One region of the Salinithrix halophila genome, then DNA from elsewhere that is predicted to be linked to it. Evidence: riboswitches for the same ligand, from Rfam matches in the RefSeq annotation. Region 1 holds a riboswitch; each other region holds the start of a gene.
The links. A riboswitch is a leader RNA that binds a small molecule or an ion and turns the genes downstream of it on or off. The one in region 1 is predicted to bind cobalamin.
Positions count from the first base shown of each region.

Region 2: another riboswitch for cobalamin. It lies ahead of cobA (uroporphyrinogen-III C-methyltransferase); the one in region 1 lies ahead of ACFOUO_RS06110 (ABC transporter substrate-binding protein).
Region 3: another riboswitch for cobalamin. It lies ahead of cobD (threonine-phosphate decarboxylase CobD); the one in region 1 lies ahead of ACFOUO_RS06110 (ABC transporter substrate-binding protein).
Region 4: another riboswitch for cobalamin. It lies ahead of ACFOUO_RS01845 (ribonucleoside-diphosphate reductase subunit alpha); the one in region 1 lies ahead of ACFOUO_RS06110 (ABC transporter substrate-binding protein).

Region 1 covers NZ_JBHSAP010000007.1:807,385-811,550, reverse strand. The annotation lists gene ACFOUO_RS06120 (DUF421 domain-containing protein) at 1-349, shown strand, start outside; gene ACFOUO_RS06115 (alpha/beta hydrolase family protein) at 1,176-2,015, opposite strand; cobalamin riboswitch at 2,165-2,352, shown strand; gene ACFOUO_RS06110 (ABC transporter substrate-binding protein) at 2,317-3,447, shown strand; gene ACFOUO_RS06105 (FecCD family ABC transporter permease) at 3,504-4,166, shown strand, end outside.
Region 2 covers NZ_JBHSAP010000018.1:53,310-57,475, forward strand. The annotation lists gene gltB (glutamate synthase large subunit) at 1-575, shown strand, start outside; gene ACFOUO_RS13310 (glutamate synthase subunit beta) at 589-2,064, shown strand; cobalamin riboswitch at 2,300-2,495, shown strand; gene cobA (uroporphyrinogen-III C-methyltransferase) at 2,676-4,166, shown strand, end outside.
Region 3 covers NZ_JBHSAP010000007.1:643,970-648,135, forward strand. The annotation lists gene ACFOUO_RS05260 (cobyric acid synthase) at 1-51, opposite strand, end outside; gene ACFOUO_RS05265 (histidine phosphatase family protein) at 48-683, opposite strand; gene cobS (adenosylcobinamide-GDP ribazoletransferase) at 680-1,411, opposite strand; gene cobU (bifunctional adenosylcobinamide kinase/adenosylcobinamide-phosphate guanylyltransferase) at 1,408-1,953, opposite strand; gene cobD (threonine-phosphate decarboxylase CobD) at 1,950-3,074, opposite strand; cobalamin riboswitch at 3,204-3,339, opposite strand; gene cobT (nicotinate-nucleotide--dimethylbenzimidazole phosphoribosyltransferase) at 3,350-4,166, opposite strand, start outside.
Region 4 covers NZ_JBHSAP010000004.1:159,798-163,963, forward strand. The annotation lists gene ACFOUO_RS01840 (ribonucleotide-diphosphate reductase subunit beta) at 1-363, opposite strand, end outside; gene ACFOUO_RS01845 (ribonucleoside-diphosphate reductase subunit alpha) at 387-2,639, opposite strand; cobalamin riboswitch at 2,852-3,051, opposite strand; gene veg (biofilm formation stimulator Veg) at 3,205-3,486, opposite strand; gene ACFOUO_RS01855 (ribonuclease H-like YkuK family protein) at 3,724-4,166, opposite strand, start outside.

The sequences.
Region 1 (4,166 bases):
TGCTGAGCTGTTGTCCCATATTCGTGCCAAAGGTTACCCCGATATTCGGGAAATCCAATACGGGATCCTTGAGCCCACAGGGGAACTGACGGTGTTGCCCAGAGAGGAGCTCTACCCCGTGACACCAAAGGATCTCCAGTTGGAAACCGAGTACCGAGGGGTGGCCCTCTCTTTGATCGTGGATGGAAGGATCCAGCATCATAATCTTCGTCTGATCGGCAAGGATGTTTCCTGGCTGAAGGATCAACTGCGGCGAAAAGGTTGGTCTGATACGGAGAAGGTTCTTTATGCGGCAAAAATGAACGATCAAACTGATATTTTTATCGATAATGGAGAAGGGAGCCGGTGAAACTCGCTGCCTTGCAAAGCCCTAAAGGGGGATTTGTTTGCCTTCCGGGAACATCCTAGGGCTTCGCCTCGTTATTAGGGATAAGCGGGAACTCGTTAAACCGATGGAGTATTTGGGGTAGGCATAAATGGGTTCTGGCCACTTGTTGAGGAACTTGAAAAAGGCTTGTGTTGAGACTCCACACGGCTGAAGCCATGGGATTTTTGGGTAGTTAGCGCCCTCAGTCCATTTCTGTTTCGGACAACTCCCAAGTTCAGGGCTGTCTCATCAGCCCATCCCATGCAGTTAGAGTGTACCCACATGGGCGGAACGCCTGTTACCAGCGTTCTAGTTCCTGATCGCTCACTCTTATGGTTTTACCCAGCGGGAGAGATTCGTTCGCCGCTGGAACCCCATACCATAACGTTTTCAAGGAACAACCCACTACCAGTGGGATGAGCACCGCTCATATGTTCGATTATACTAGGAATTGGTTGATCTTGCCACCCCCAAAGGGGGTTCCGATCAACGCCGTCTTTCATCCCACGATTGAAACCGTGGGCTTTCAAACGGCAACTTACTGTAAATTGGTAATCATCGGCTAACATTTTCCTGTAAAATTGAAGGCTTAAGGGCCTATAATTTATCATTTTATTAATTGACATGTATTTTTAAATCGATTAAAATGAGAGTACTTGAAACGGGAGATGCATCCCGTTCCTAACTCCCCGATCCCTATTCGGAGGAGATGAATGATCGCGATTCCTTCCCTATAATCGATAAATAGGTTTGACCCCCTTGAGACGAAAAGGCCGGCCCATAGGCCGGCCTTTTCGTGTCCAAAAAATCAATTGAAATTTTCCCGAAAGAAGCGGCTGGTTATTTCCAGTACGCGATTGAAATGAGGAGTAGAACCTGCGAAAGGGTGGATGGTGCCGAAAGTGTGGTCGGCGCCAGGGAGAATGTGAAGTTCTGCCTGCTTGGCTCGCTCTTTCAGGGATTCTGCCGTCTCGACGGGGACTGCTTGGTCCGCATCCCCCTGGATAATCAATAGGGGTCGGTTGAAGGACGGAAGACGACCGAGGATATCAAATCGATCCCGGTTGGCCTCCAGATCCTCCAACACCTCCCGATTGATCGGCATGTTTTGTCCGGTGCGGGCGTTGGGGATGAAGGCCCGTCCTTTCTCCCGCAGCTCGGCCTTAAAGTTGTCGGAAAACAGGTCGAGCCGGGCGATGCTGTTCCAGAGGGCAACCCCTTGGATGCGGGATTCATCCAAGGCAAACAGAAGGCTTTCGGCTCCGCCGCGGCTGTGGCCGATGATTCCCAGCCGTTCGGGGTCCATCGCTTCGGCGAGGGGAAGTTCACCGGCGGTGATCTTCTCTAGGAGGAAGGTGAGATCCTCCTGGCCCCGGCTATAGGTGTTTTGGGCAAACTTTTCTAACTCTGTGAACGCTTCAGGGTCTTCCCCCACGCCGTTCATTGAGAAGTTGAAGGTGAGGACGGCAAACCCGATACGAGCCAGGGTGTCGGCAGCGTAGGGAAACATCCCCCAGTCTTTAAAGCCCTTGAACCCATGGCAGAGAATCAGGACGGGATGGGGCCGATCCGTTGCCGGAACGCGCACGTCCCCCCGAATGATCCGGTTCTCTTTTCCAAGACCCAGTTGGAATGTCTGGTGTTTCATCGTCGTCCTCCTCGTAAGGTAATGGGGTTCTGTGAACCCTTCTCCTCCATTGTAGCGGGAGGAAAGGGGAAGGGAAAAGAGTGAGTCTATGAATTTGCCAGAATCCTCCGTGATTGAAGCTTTTTTGACATTCGGATATAATGAAGCCACAAGTAGATAGGTGGAAAGGTCTTTTGCCCACGGGCGAAAGTGAAAAGGGAAGCCGGTGTGAATCCGGCGCGGTCCCGCCACTGTGAATGGGGAGCGAATCCACGATAAGCCACTGTCCGACAGACGGGAAGGTGTGGAGGAGTGTCGATCCATGAGCCAGGAGACCTGCCTTTCCTCCGCGACGCTTGCCGTCTCCTTCGAGGCAGAGGAGCGCAAGGAAGGGTCTTCCCGGCGGTTTTTACCGCCTAGAAAAGGGAACTCGGCCATGCCTTTTGTCTCGTTGGAGCAAGAGGTTTTTTTCGTGCCTGATTATAGAGACGGGAGAGGAACGTGGATGAAGATGCATAAGCGTGTATGGATGGGGTTATTAGCCTTCCTGTTGGTGTTTGGGCTGGCCGGGTGCGGGACGGCACCGGATGCCGGACAACAGGGGCATGAGACTGAGAAGTCGGCGGAAGGGTTTCCCGTCAAACTGAAGGATGACACCGGTAAGGAAGTTACCATCGAGAAGAAGCCAAAGCGAATTGTCTCCCTAATCCCCAGCATGACCGAGACGATCTATGCACTGGGTCAGGGGAAAAAAGTGGTCGGCGTCACGGCCAATGACGACTACCCTGCTGAAGTGAAAAAGGTAGAGAAGGTAGGGGATATGAATATTAACGCTGAAAAGGTCGTCTCGCTGAAGCCGGACCTGGTTCTCGCCTCCCCGATGGTGAAGCAGGAAACGATCGACAAATTGCGGAAGCTGGGATTGACGGTCCTCGCTTATGAGCCCCATGACCTGGCTGGGGTTTACAAGCAGATCCGTGATGTGGGCAAGGCAGCCGGAGCTGAGAAGAAAGCAGAAGAAGTAATCGAAAGGATGGAGAAAGAGAAGAAGGTGGCCGAGAAAGTGGCTGCCAAAGTGTCGGACGAGGAGAAGGCCAAAGTGTGGGTGGAAGTCTCCCCCGACTTGTATACCACGGGTAAAGGAACGTTTATGGACGAGCTCATCACCTTGGCAGGCGGAAAGAATGTGGCGAAAGGCCAGAAAGGCTGGGTGCAGCTTTCCGCCGAAAAGGTCGTGAAATATGACCCGGACGTCATCCTTTATACTCATGGGGCCAAGGCGAAAAAAATCGCCTCCCGCAGCGGATGGAAGAAAATCGATGCCGTGGAGGATGACCGGATCGAAGCATTGGACGGTAATCTCGTCAGCCGACCGGGTCCCCGGGTTACCAAGGGGCTGCTCCATATCTCCAAATCCCTTTACCCGGACGCTTACGCTAAAGTCGCCCAATGAGGGCTGGGAGTTGGGCGGGTCGGCTGACAGGCTGGTCCGCCTTTTGGCTGTCCTTGTTGCTAGTATCCTTGGCTGCTGCGGTCTCCGTGGGGAGCGCGGATATTCGTTTTACCGACGTCTGGCGGGTCGTGGGCTTCCACCTCATGGGAGTGGGCGGGTCGGTCGATCCGGCGACGGACGCCATCGTCTGGCAGTTACGGCTGCCTCGGGTCTTGTTGGCTGCTTTGGTCGGGGCGGCTCTGGCTGGCTCAGGGGCAGTATTCCAGGGGTTACTGAAAAACCCACTGGCTGACCCCTATATTCTGGGAGTTTCATCCGGGGCTGGCCTCGGGGCGGCGATTGCCATCTTCACCGGCTGGGGTGTCGCCTGGCTCGGCGAGTGGGCTGTGCCGGTTTGGGCCTTCCTCCTGGGGAGTTGCGCCCTGGTATCCGTGTTGCAGCTGGCCCGGCTGGGTGGGGCGATGCGGACGGATACCTTGATTCTCGCTGGGGTCGTGGTGCAGGCTTTTTTCGGCGCGATGCTCACCTACGTGATCGCCATGGCATCGGCGGTGGAAATTCAACGTATTCAGTATTGGTTGATGGGCAGTGTCGCTTTACGGGAATGGAAAGATGCTTTGGTCGTTCTCCCCTTTCTGTTCGGGGGGATGGCGGTGGTATGGTTGTTGAGTAAGCCGCTAAACTTGTTTGCTCTCGGGGAGCGGTCCGCCGCTCACCTG
Region 2 (4,166 bases), on a different contig from region 1:
CGGTGATCGGTAACGTTGCCTTTTATGGGGCAACGGCAGGAGAAGCCTATATCCGCGGGGTCGCCGGCGAGCGTTTCTGTGTCCGCAACAGCGGAGTTCGCGCTGTTGTTGAAGGTGTCGGTGACCACGGCTGTGAATATATGACGGGGGGACAGGTGGTGATCCTCGGCTCGGTGGGCAAAAACTTTGCCGCCGGGATGTCGGGCGGGGTTGCTTACGTACTGGCTGAGGATCTCGATACCCTCACCCGCAATGTAAACCGTGAATTGGTCCTGCTTGAGAGCCTGGAGGATGAGCAGGATCTCGGAGAAGTGAAAGAACTCATCGAAAACCACATCCGGCACACAGGTAGCCTTCACGCCACATCCGTGCTGGAAAAGTGGGAGGATTCCGTTGCCAAGTTCGTCAAGGTGATCCCGAAGGATTACAAACAAATGATGGAGTCCATCGGGGAACTGATGGCCGCCGGTATGAATGAACAAGAGGCGATGGCAGCCGCTTTCGAGAAAAAGGAAGGAAATCGACCGGAGAAAAAGACCGGAAAGGTACGCCGCGAACCGGTACTCACTGGATAAGGAGGGGAGTCGCATGGGTAAAGCCACGGGCTTTATGGAATACGAACGCAAGACAGCGAGTGAGCGGGATCCGCTCACCCGTCTGCGGGATTGGAACGAATATCAACTACCGCTTCCCGAAGATGAATTGAAAAAGCAGGGGGCCCGCTGCATGGATTGCGGCACACCCTTCTGCCATACGGGGATTCCAATCAACGGCACCGATTCCGGATGCCCGCTCTACAACCTGATCCCCGAGTGGAACGATCTAGTCTACCGGGGCCGCTGGAAAGAGGCGTTGGATCGCCTCCTCAAAACCAATAATTTTCCTGAATTTACTGGGCGGGTCTGTCCCGCTCCCTGTGAAGGGGCCTGTACGGTGGCTATTCACGATCCAGCGGTGGCCATCAAGAACATCGAACGGGAAATTATCGACCGCGGGTTTGCAGAAGGCTGGATTGTACCGAGCCCGCCGAAAACTCGAACGGGGAAAACCGTGGCAGTGGTGGGGTCAGGGCCTGCCGGTCTGGCTGCTGCTGACCAACTGAACAAAGCGGGTCATTCGGTGACCATTTATGAGCGGGATGATCGGATCGGTGGACTGCTCATGTACGGGATTCCCAACATGAAACTGGAAAAACGACTCGTGGAACGCCGGGTTGATCTGTTGAAGGAAGAAGGCGTCCACTTTATCACCGGGACGGAAATCGGGAAAGACGTCACCCTCGACCAATTGCGGGATGAATTCGATGCCGTTATCCTGTGTGCAGGAGCGCAAAAACACCGGGATCTCGCCCTGGAAGGGCGGAATCTAGAGGAGATTCATCTGGCGATGAAATACCTGACCGAATCGACGAAAGACCTGCTCGACCCCGCTTTCGAAACTTCCATTTCCGCAGAAGGAAAGGATGTTATCGTCATCGGGGGCGGGGACACCGGGGCGGACTGTGTCGCCACCGCCTTGCGCCAACGGTGCAAAAGTGTCGTTCAGTTCGGTAGGCATCCAAAGCTGCCTGATACAAGGGAGGAAAACAATCCCTGGCCGGAACAACCTTTTGTCTTTACCTTGGACTACGCTTACGAAGAGGCGAAAGCCCGTTTCGGTAAAGACCCTCGGCAATATTCCATCATCACCAAGAAGCTGGTGGGGGATGAAAACGGAAAGGTCAAAGAATTGCACACCGTCGAGGCCGAGAAGATCATCCGTGAAGACGGGAGCTATTCCTTCCGCGAGCTTCCCGGCACGGAGAAAGTGTGGCCTACCCAGCTCGTGCTGGTCGCCATCGGCTTCGAAGGGACGGAAGACGCCCTGTTGCAGAACTCCGGCTTAGATCACCAAAACCGCCGGGTGAAGGCCGAATACGGGGAGTATATGACCAATTTTGACGGGGTGTTCGCTGCTGGTGATGTACGCAGGGGACAGAGCCTCATTGTCTGGGCCATCCACGAAGGACGTGAGGCGGCCCGTGAATGCGACCGCTATCTGATGGGGGAGACAGACCTGCCGTAAAAAAAATCATTCCTTACCCACTTAGTAGTCTCCGGGCACTCCGCTGGGTGGTCGGTGCCTACAGGCGCTTCGCCGGAAACCGGCCCACCTTTGCGGTATAGAAGAACTTTGTCATCCGCCGTTTCGGCGGATTTTTTTATGCTCGCGGTTTCGTAGTAGAGGAGGGAAAAATCAAGCTATACAAAATTTTGTAGACAAAGATTCCGTAAACAGGTATATTGAGGTGGACGGACAACTTCATACGAAAAGGACAGGTGCCGAACATTCCTTTAGGAGTGTTCGGTTAAAAGGGAAGTCGGTGAAAGTCCGACGCGGTCCCGCCACTGTAAATGGGTAGCGAACTGCAAGATGTCACTGTTCCATAGGGGAACGGGAAGGCGCAGGGAGCGATGACCATGAGCCAGGAGACCTGCCTGTCCTGACCACCATTTGTACCTGCGAGGATGGGGAGGTGAGTGACGGAGAACCGGACACACGGTGAATTTCACCGAGGTGATCACCGGTTTATGCTTTCATGCACACAAAGCACATCCTAACAGGGGTGTGTTTTTTATTGTTTTCGCCAGGGCCCGCGGCATAGAGGCTTCATGGCGGAAGGAGGCGTTGCGACGTTGGAGAAGGGTTTCGTTTTTATCGTGGGAGCAGGACCGGGAGCTCCGGGTTTGATCACTGTTAAAGGGAAGGAAGCGCTGGAGATGGCGGATGTGGTCTTGTACGACCGCCTTGTTAGTCCGCGTTTACTGGAGAGCGTTCCAGATCATTGTGAGAAGATCGACGTGGGCAAACGTCCTTCATCCAATCGGTGGACCCAGCAGGAAATCAACCGGACCCTTGTCCAAAAAGCGGGGGAAGGGAAAACCGTGGTACGGCTGAAGGGAGGAGACCCCTTCGTCTTTGGTCGGGGTGGGGAGGAAGCGGCCACTCTGGTACAAGCCGGGGTCCCCTTTGACGTAATACCCGGTATCAGCTCTGTGACGGCGGTTCCGGCCTATGCGGGAATCCCGGTCACTCATCGCGATTACAATTCTTCCTTTGCCGTGGTGACCGGGCATGAACGTCCAGATAAAAAAGAACCCTCGGTGAAATGGAAGCATCTGGCTAAAGGGCCGGAAACGCTAGTCATCCTGATGGGCGTCTCCAACCTAGACTATATCTGCGAACAATTGATCCAGTACGGACGTAGCCCGGAAACGCCGGTAGCCCTGGTTCGTTGGGGCTCTCGGATAGACCAGGAGACGTTGACAGGCACTTTGTCTGACATCGCGGAACGGGTGATTATACACAGCTTTAAGTCCCCTGCCGTCATTATCGTGGGGGAGGTGGTTCGGGAGCGGGAACGACTCTCCTGGTATGAACCAAAGCCCTTGTTCGGAACGCGGATATTGGTGCCTCGGACACGGCAAGGTCCGAGCGTGCTTTCCAAAACCATCGAATTCCTTGGAGGAGAAGCGGTGGAATTTCCCGTCGCCTGTATAAGGCCGACGGAGGGTTTTTTGCAGGAGATGAGCCGGGAACATTCGTGGGACTGGCTTCTGTTCAGTCACGTCTCGGCGGTGGACGCCTTTTTCCGCGCTCTGGGGGAGTTGGAAAAGGATATTCGAGCATGGGCCGGGGTCAAGGTGGCGGCAATCGGAGATAAGACCGCTAAAGCCTTGCAGGAGAAAGGGGTATGTGTGGAATCTTTTGCCGCCGACGACCGGGTGGAAACCTTGTTGGAAGCCATGGAAGAGCGAATCGCCCCTGGAGAAGAGGTCCTTCTATTGCGAGGCCGCTCTCGACGGGATGAACTGGCGGAATCTCTTCGCCAGGTGGGATGCCGTGTGACGGAAACCAAAGCCTTCGGGGCCCAGACCGTATTTGGTCAGTCGAAAGAAGCCATCCGTCTGCTACTGGATAGAAAAGCGGACTGGATCGCTTTTGCAAGCTCCTCGACGGTCCGCCACTTTTCAGAAGTCCTTCGATTAGAGCGTCCGGATGGGGAGGAGTTGCTGCACTCCATTCAAATCGCTTGTATCGGGCCGGAGACGGCCCAGGCGGCGGGGGAATCGGGGATGCGTGTCGATGTGGAGGCCAATCCTCATACCGTAGAAGGGTTAGTCGAG
Region 3 (4,166 bases), 160 kb from region 1:
CACGCTCTTTCCCACATCAGAACTAGTCCCTTGAAACATGAGACCTCTCACTCTGTTTTCTCCCACACCCGCTTCCCCCGTTCTTCTCCCAATTGCCTTACTTGCCATCCTTCAGCGGTCTTTTCCACTGCGATCCATCCCCCAGGGGGGAGGGATCTTTTCCAAAAGCTTCCCGGATCCTTATCCACATGATGGGAAAGAAACCAGCGGATCGGTCCCCCATGGGTTACAACCGCGATGGTTTCCCCTGAATGGCGACGGATGACATTCTCCAGCCACCGGTTGAGGCGTACCTCCAGCCCATCCAGCGTTTCCCCGCCGGGGGGCGCCACCCGACGGGGGTCGTCTATCCAGCGGATGAGCTCCTCCGGGTTTTGATCCCAGATGGCGTCATAGGTGAGCCCCTCCCATTCCCCGAAAGATAACTCCCGCAGGGCATCCGTACAATGAAGATCTGCTGTCGGCCAGGCCTTCTGCATAAATTTCGCTGTCTCGCGGCATCGTTGCAAGTCACTGGCGCAGATCCGGTCCACATCCAGCTCCCGCAAACGCTGGGCGGCCTTCCGCAATTGGCACCGCCCCCGATCATTGAGAGGAAGATCCATGTGTCCACAGTATTGCTTCAGTCGGTTGGCCTCCGTTTCTCCATGGCGGACCCACAGCAATCTCAAGGAATCTTTCATACCGGGTCCCCCGCTGCCAACCATAGAAGAAGAATCGCTGCTTCCACCGCTTCCGCCATGCATCCGTAGACGTCCCCAGTCAGACCACCCAGCCGTCTCAGTACCACCCGAGCGATCAGGCCGATCACCAAAGCGGTTCCTCCTAGAATCAGGAACGTCCACCAGCCTGCCACCACAGCAATGATCGCTGTCCCTGAGGTGAGGGCTACTCCAAGGCGAAGAGGGGACAGCCCTTCCCGCAAGTTGAGCCCCATCCCTTGTTCACGCAGATATGGGAAAAAGGCGATTGCCGCTGTCATCCCTGTGCGGGCTGCGACAGGAGCGGCCAGCAGTGGGATGATGGCCGGTTCCAGGTAAGTAAGAGCGGATACCTTCACCCCCAGAAGCAAGATCGCTGCCAGGACACCCATCGCCCCCACGCGGCTGTCCTTCATGATCGCTAGCGTCTGCTCCCGATCCTTGTTGGCACCCAGCCCGTCGGCAGTGTCCATCAGTCCGTCCAGGTGCAGCCCCCCTGTAAGAAAAACCCAACCCGCTGTCACCAGTACACTGCGGACCAGAGGCGGAAAGAGCAAGGAGAGAGCCTCGTTCATCAGGACGAGTAGGACCCCGATCACCAAGCCGACGAGCGGATAGTAAACCGTGCTCTTAGGCCAGTCCCGGGGGTCCATCCGAACCGGAACGGGGATGCGGGTCAGAAAAGCAAGGGCCGTAAAGAAGGCATTCATCCGTCTACTCCCTTGATCTGGCAAGGAATACCACAGGCCACTAACCAGACTTCGTCCGCCCTCTGAGCCACTTGCTGATTCACGGTGCCGAGGGCATCCTGGAACAGTCGGCCCATCCGGTTCATGGCGACCCCGCCCAACCCGGTCTCCGCCGTGACCAGGATCACCTCCTGATCTTGAAGCGTATCCAGCAGGCGATCCGTTTTCTTCGCCATTTCCGCTTCGAAGCCGCCCTGGTCTTCCCGGATGGACTCTTCGGAAAGGCGCATGACGTGGTTGGCTGTCCAGGTCCCCAGATCGTCAATCAACCAAGCATCCCATTCGCCGGAGCGGGCAAGGGCGGCTTCCAAATCCCACTCCTCCTCCACCAGGCCCCAACTTCGAGGACGCCGATCGCGATGGCGGGCCACTCGCTCTTGCATCTCTTCATCCCCGGGAACACCGGTGGCCACATACAGCACCTTCTCCCCCACATCCCGCGCCGTCTCCTCGGCAAATCGGCTCTTCCCGGAACGGACCCCTCCAGTTACCAATCGGATCAAAAGATTTCCCCCTTCCCCAACACTTCTCCTAGTTTTTGGAGGAGGTGTACATTCTCCTCCCGGCTCCGAACCGCCACCCGGATATAGGCATCGTCCAAACCCGGATAGGTCGAGCAATCCCGGATCAGGATCCCCCGCTCCCCCAACGCCTGTTGTAAACGCCGGGAAGCGCCGGTTCCTCCTAAGGGGGGAGCCTCTAATTTCAGTAAGAAGTAGTTTACTTCCCCCGGAACCAGCAGGGCACCTGGCAACTCCCGCAGCCTCTCCATCATGAAACATCGCTCCACCGCCAGCCATCGACGGGTCACGTTTTCAAAGGCTCCGTCGGAGAGAGCCGCCTCTCCCGCTATCTGGGCCAGCCCATTAACGCTCCAGGGAATCTGCAGCTCCTCGATGCGGCGTATCCAGTCGGGGTGGGCCGCCCCCCAGCCCAGACGCAGACCGGGCAAAGCGTAAAATTTAGTCATGGAACGCAGTAGGAGGGTCGTCGGGAAATCCGCCAGCCGAGACAGCAGGGACCGAGCCTCCCCATCCGAAACAAAATCGAGGAAGGCTTCGTCTACCACCAACACCGTTCCCGCTACGGCGGCCTCTTCAGCCGCCGCCAGCAACTGCCCATAAGGGACGGTTAAACCAGTGGGATTGTTGGGATGTCCCAGGTAAGCGAGATCCACCGACCGAATCCACTTGGAAAGGGCCTCCGGCTCCGGTTGAAAACCTTCCTTCTCCCCTGTCGGCAAATACACGATTTCCTGCCCACGCTTGCGGGCAGAAGCTTCATACTCCGCGAAGGAGGGGGCCGTCGCGCCTACCCGCGACGGACGGACAGCCGCATTAACCAGATCGATCAACTCCGCCCCTCCATTCCCAATCATCAGGCATTCTTCCGGCACCCCATATCGGTTCGCAAGCGCCCGCTTCAGGGAGCGAGCGCGAGGGTCTGGATAACGGGCAAGAACCGGTGCCCCTTTGTCCTCCAGCGCTTCCTGCAACACCCGAACCACGGAATCCGGCGGTCCCAGGGGATTAATGTTGGCGCTAAAGTCGACAAAGGCATCCGCCCCCCTGCCAAACATCTCTCCCGCCGTCCATCGGTCACCACCGTGTCCGTATCGTTCCACCCCTGTCAAAGGCATCCCCTCCTTTTTTCAACCCCATTAAAAAACACCGCCCGCCTCGATTGCGTGACAGTGCCAAAAGAAACCGGTATCACCGGTTGTCCCTGGCACCTCGCCATCCGCGTGGCTGAGGCGGTGCCGTTGGGAAAGGCCGGTATCCTGGCTCGGGGTTACATCCCCTTACAGTGGCGGGACCGCGCCGGTTTCTCACCGGCTTCCCGGTTGCCGGGGCGCCAATAGGCACCCCACCTTTCCCCTTCCGATATACTATTTAACCGTTATAAGCCCAAGTCGGCGAAAGTAGCCATCTCCCGTGCCGCCGCGACTGCCCCGTCGAAGAGGGGAAAACAGAGAACAGCGCCGCTCCCTTCCCCGAGGCGCATACCGGCATGAATCAGAGGGTGAAGGCCCAGCTTCTCGAGCAGCACCCGATGGGCCGGTTCCTCAGAGAGGTGGGAAGCGAAGAGATAATCCCGCGACCCCGGAGCAAGGCGGATGGCAGCCAGAGCGGAAGCTGTCGAAATCACCCCATCGATCACCATCGGCAACCGCTCGGCGGCGGCTCCGAGGATAAAACCTGTCATAGCCGCCAACTCCAGCCCACCCACTTTTGTCAGCACATCCACTGGATCGGAGGGGTCAGGCCGGTTCACATCCAGGCTGTGCCGTATTACCTCTCCTTTCATCTTTAGAGAGACATCGTTGATCCCTGTCCCCCTTCCGACCAACTCCTCAATCGGCGTTCCCGTCAGGGAAGCCGATACCGCTGTCGCAGCCGTCGTATTGCCAATTCCCATCTCCCCGACAGCCACCAATTGAAATCCCTTCTCCTTCGTTTCCAGGGCCAGTTCCAGCCCGACCCGGATCGCCTGGACAGCTTCTTCCCGTCTCATCGCCGGTCCTTTGGCCATATTGGCTGTCCCGGCCCGCACCTTCCGATCCAGGGTACCAGCCGGCAGTTCGGTAAGCCGGCTGCCTACATCTACCACCCTCACCTCGGCACCAAAGCGACGGGCAAAAGCATTGACGGCGGCTTTGCCATCGCAGAAATTACGGATCATCAATCCCGTCACCTCAGGAGGGTAGGCGCTCACG
Region 4 (4,166 bases), on a different contig from region 1:
GGACTGGTTATGGACCACTTCCTGGAATGAAAGGACGGACATTAGAGCAGACAGGCTCGAATCGGTCAGATAGTCCGCCACCTTGGCAGAGTAATCGGTCTGTATGGAATCCAGGAAGGCCAGAAGTCCGATGATCCGTTTGAACGTATACCGCTCTTCCTCCGACAACCGGGGCCATTGCTTGATATCTTCCGCCATGTTGATTTCGAAGGGAGTCCAGAAATTGGCCAACATGTTTTTGTACATCGGGTAAGCCCAGGGGAATCGGCAGTCATCCCAGTTGAGCACATTGGAGGACCGACCGTTGATAATCCCCGTGCTGGCATTGGGAGCCGTGACGTCATAGAGCTTGCGTTGTTGCATCGTTTTCACCCCTTTCTTCCTGCTTAGCTGGAGCAACTTTCGCAGTCAACGATCTCGGAAGAGGTCGACCGGGTATAATACGTCGTTTTCAGCCCCAGCCTCCAGGCCGTCAGATGGATATCCAGGAGGTCCTTTGCCTTGATATCGTGCTTCACATACAAGTTAAAGGATTGAGACTGGTCGATATGTCGTTGACGAGCGGCGTTTTGGCGTAGGCTCCAGCGCGGATCGATTTCATAGGCCGACTTATAAAACCAGGTCGTCTTCGGTGACAAATCCGGCGCCGTAACCGGGATGCGATAATTCTTCTTCTCTTCGCTGTACTCCTTCTGGAAGACAGGATCAATCGACGCGGTGCTACCGGCGATCACCGAGGTACTACCATTAGGGGCGACTGCCATCAGCCAGCCGTTCCGAATCCCTTCATCCCGGATTGCTTCTCTCAGGGCTTCCCACTTTTCACCGGTATATCCTCGCCGCTCAAAGTAGGCCCCGGTCTCCCACTCACTACCGGAAAACGCTGGATATGCCCCTTTTTCCTCTGCAAGTTCCACTGAGGCGCGGATGGTCAAGAAGGCAATTTTTTCGTAGAGGGTATCGGCATAATCCACGGCTTCCTCCGACTCCCAGATGATCCCTTGGAGAGCGAGTAGATGGTGCCAGCCGAATGTACCCAGACCGATCGCCCGGTATTTTTCATTGGTCAACTTCGCTTGAAGAACCTCAATCGTATTCAGGTCGATCACGTTGTCCAGCATCCGCACCTGGATCGGGATCAACCGTTCCAGCACTTCGTCGGGTACAGCTCTGCCCAGATTGATGGAAGACAGATTACAGACCACAAAGTCACCGGGCACCTTGGTAACGACGATTTTTCCATCCTCGGTTCGTTCTTCTTCCACGGTGGTGGGACTCATATTTTGCATGATCTCCGAACATAGGTTGGAGGAGTAAATCATACCAGCATGCTTGTTGGGATTCATCCGGTTGACCTCATCCCGATAGAACATATACGGAGTTCCGGTCTCCAGCTGAGAAATCATAATCCGTTTCATGATCTCAATGGCCGACACCGTTTTCCGGGAGAGGTCGGGATGGGCCACACAAGCCTCGTACTTCTCACGGAAAGAACCGGCTCCCCGCTCTTCATCATAAAAGTCCTCCAGAGAGAAGCCCATCACCCGGCGTACTTCGTGAGGGTCAAATAGGTGCCACTCCTCCCTCTCTTCCACCTTCTCCATGAACAGATCGGGAACGCATACGCCTGTAAAGATATCATGGGTTCGCAGACGTTCATCTCCATTGTTCAGTTTGGCGTCGAGAAAAGAGAAAATATCCTTATGCCAGAGGTCCAGGTAAGCAGCGATGGAACCCTGTCGCTGACCCAGCTGATCGACACTGACAGCCGTATTATTCAATTGCTTCATCCAAGGCAGGACGCCGGAACTAATCCCTTTGAACCCCTTGATATCGCTGCCACGGGAGCGAATCTTACCCAGGTAGACACCAAGCCCGCCCCCTCCTTTGGAGAGGGTGGCAACATCCGTGTTACTGTCGTAGATCCCCCTCAGGGAATCCTCCACTGTGTCGATAAAACAAGAAGATAACTGACCGTAATTCTTCCCTGCATTAGCGAAAGTGGGAGTGGCCACCGTCATATACAGGTTGGATAGGGCCCAGTATGCCTCCTTTACCAGCATCACTCTCTGACTACGGGGCTCCCTCGACATCAGAACCATGGCGATAACCAGGAAGCGCTCCTGGGGAAGCTCGTACACCGCCCCGTCATGATCGCGTGCCAGGTAACGATCAGCCAGCGTTCGTAAGCCGATATATGTAAACAGACGATCTCTTGCCGGCTCAATGGCCAGCGCTAGTTCGCACATCTCCTCTTCTGTATAAGCTTGTGTCAGTAGTGAGGAATAGATCCCTTTTTGGGTGAGCGTTCGAACCATGGAGGCAAAGTCACCGTACCCCTTCGCCGGATCTCCCCCCCGGCTCCTCGCTGCCTCCCGGTACAGGGAACGTACATAGGCTTCTGCAGCCACATAAGTCCAATCAGGAGTATCCCCACTGATGTTCTCCAGGGCGTTGAGGATCAGGAGGTTGGTCATCTGTTCCTCTGTACAACGCTCTTTCCCCAATAATTCACGTACGGTTTTATCCATATAGGAATCTGCATTCAGGTGGGGAAACCGTTCCATCAACTGTTGGATCCATTCCCTCAGTTTCTGTTCCTCCAACGGACGTGTATCTCCCCGTTCCTTCAGGATCATCGTCATCCGATTTTCCACCCTTCCTTAGTGGGGGCAACTGCCCCCTTTCTCCACCCTCTTTTCCACTCCATGAAAAAACGCCCGATTGCGGGCGGGAGAAAATCGGCTAAGACATAGGAGGGGAGGATATCCGCAAAATAAAAACGGTGCCGATCGGACCGCTGGTTCCTCCCTTATGTCCGCACCGTTTCTCCTCTCAATCCCCGAAGATCAGAAACCGATGGTTTCAGGCAGGTCTACTGGCTGGTGTTTCGTCCTACTCCGAGCCTTCCGGCGCGGAAAGCCCTGTCATACAGGACCCGACGCGCAGTGGCTGTTTCGTTTCGTCCACACATACAGTTGCGGGGACAGCTCCGGATTTGCACCGGATTCCCATTTTAAGCCGCTAAGCACCTGAAACCTTGAACACAAGATATGGTGTTTTAATTTATACAAATTACTATATATCCGATTTTACACAAATGATTGGAAAGGTGCAAGCAAAAAGGGACATAAAAAAATCCGATCCACTCGGGCTCGGATTTCGATGACCAGCCAATCAACGGCACCGGGTGTCTTCCGGTGCTTATTGAGGATTCTTTACATATTTTACAGGGACTTGTCCCTCACCGTGACAGACGGTTAATTCCACAGTTTCCGTCAGGATGTCTGCGTAGCTATACGAGACACGCTCAAAGGAATGCTGTTCCTCGTCCAGTTTCACGATGAAGACAGAGGGGTACGTTTCTTCCAAAACCCCACTTCGCTCAATGGTCTTGCGACGTCCGCTGTTGGCTTTCAACCGGATCTTCTGTCCAATATAACCTTCCAACGTCCGTTTTATCTCAGATAGCGCATTCCTACCCATTTAATTCGACCACCTCACTCGATGATTATTATATCACGGCAAGGGTTTATTGTCAAAAGTTGAATTATAGCAAGGGGAAAAGCCCTGTGTCAACGGGTTTTTTCCAAATGACAGGAATACCTAAATCCCGACATCCTTCTGCTTTCCTTCAGGGTAAATCATGGGCACTACCCAAAACAAAAAAAGCGGGAAATCCCGCAATGAAATCCCAAACCAATTTCTACCGTTGGTAAGCCTTCATTTCGTAAAACGATCCGCAACCGCACTGGCCGCATAGGCGTCCGGTTTAATCTTGGCTGTATACCCAACGGCTGTTACCCATCCCACCACTTCCTGAATCAGCTTGCGGGTTTCTCCTTTTCGGCCTACATCCAGGTGAATCTCTACCGGAAGGTCCCAAGAAGCGCTCAGAAAATCCTTTTCCTTCAACTTTTCCATGCAGCTTAGACTGTACTCCGTTTCCTTGTAGATCCGGTAGCGAAGGTCCAGAAGCGGACGGCTCTTCTTTTTGGAGTAGTAAAAAAGGGCCCCTTTCCCTACACGGTGGATAATGATGGCTGTCACAAACAAGGTACCGCGATGGCTTGTCTGAGAATCAGTCCCGATCACCATTTTGTAGACGGCGGACCGATCCTCTTCGATGTAGGCGTAGATCTCCGATATCATTTGTTCCAGGCTAA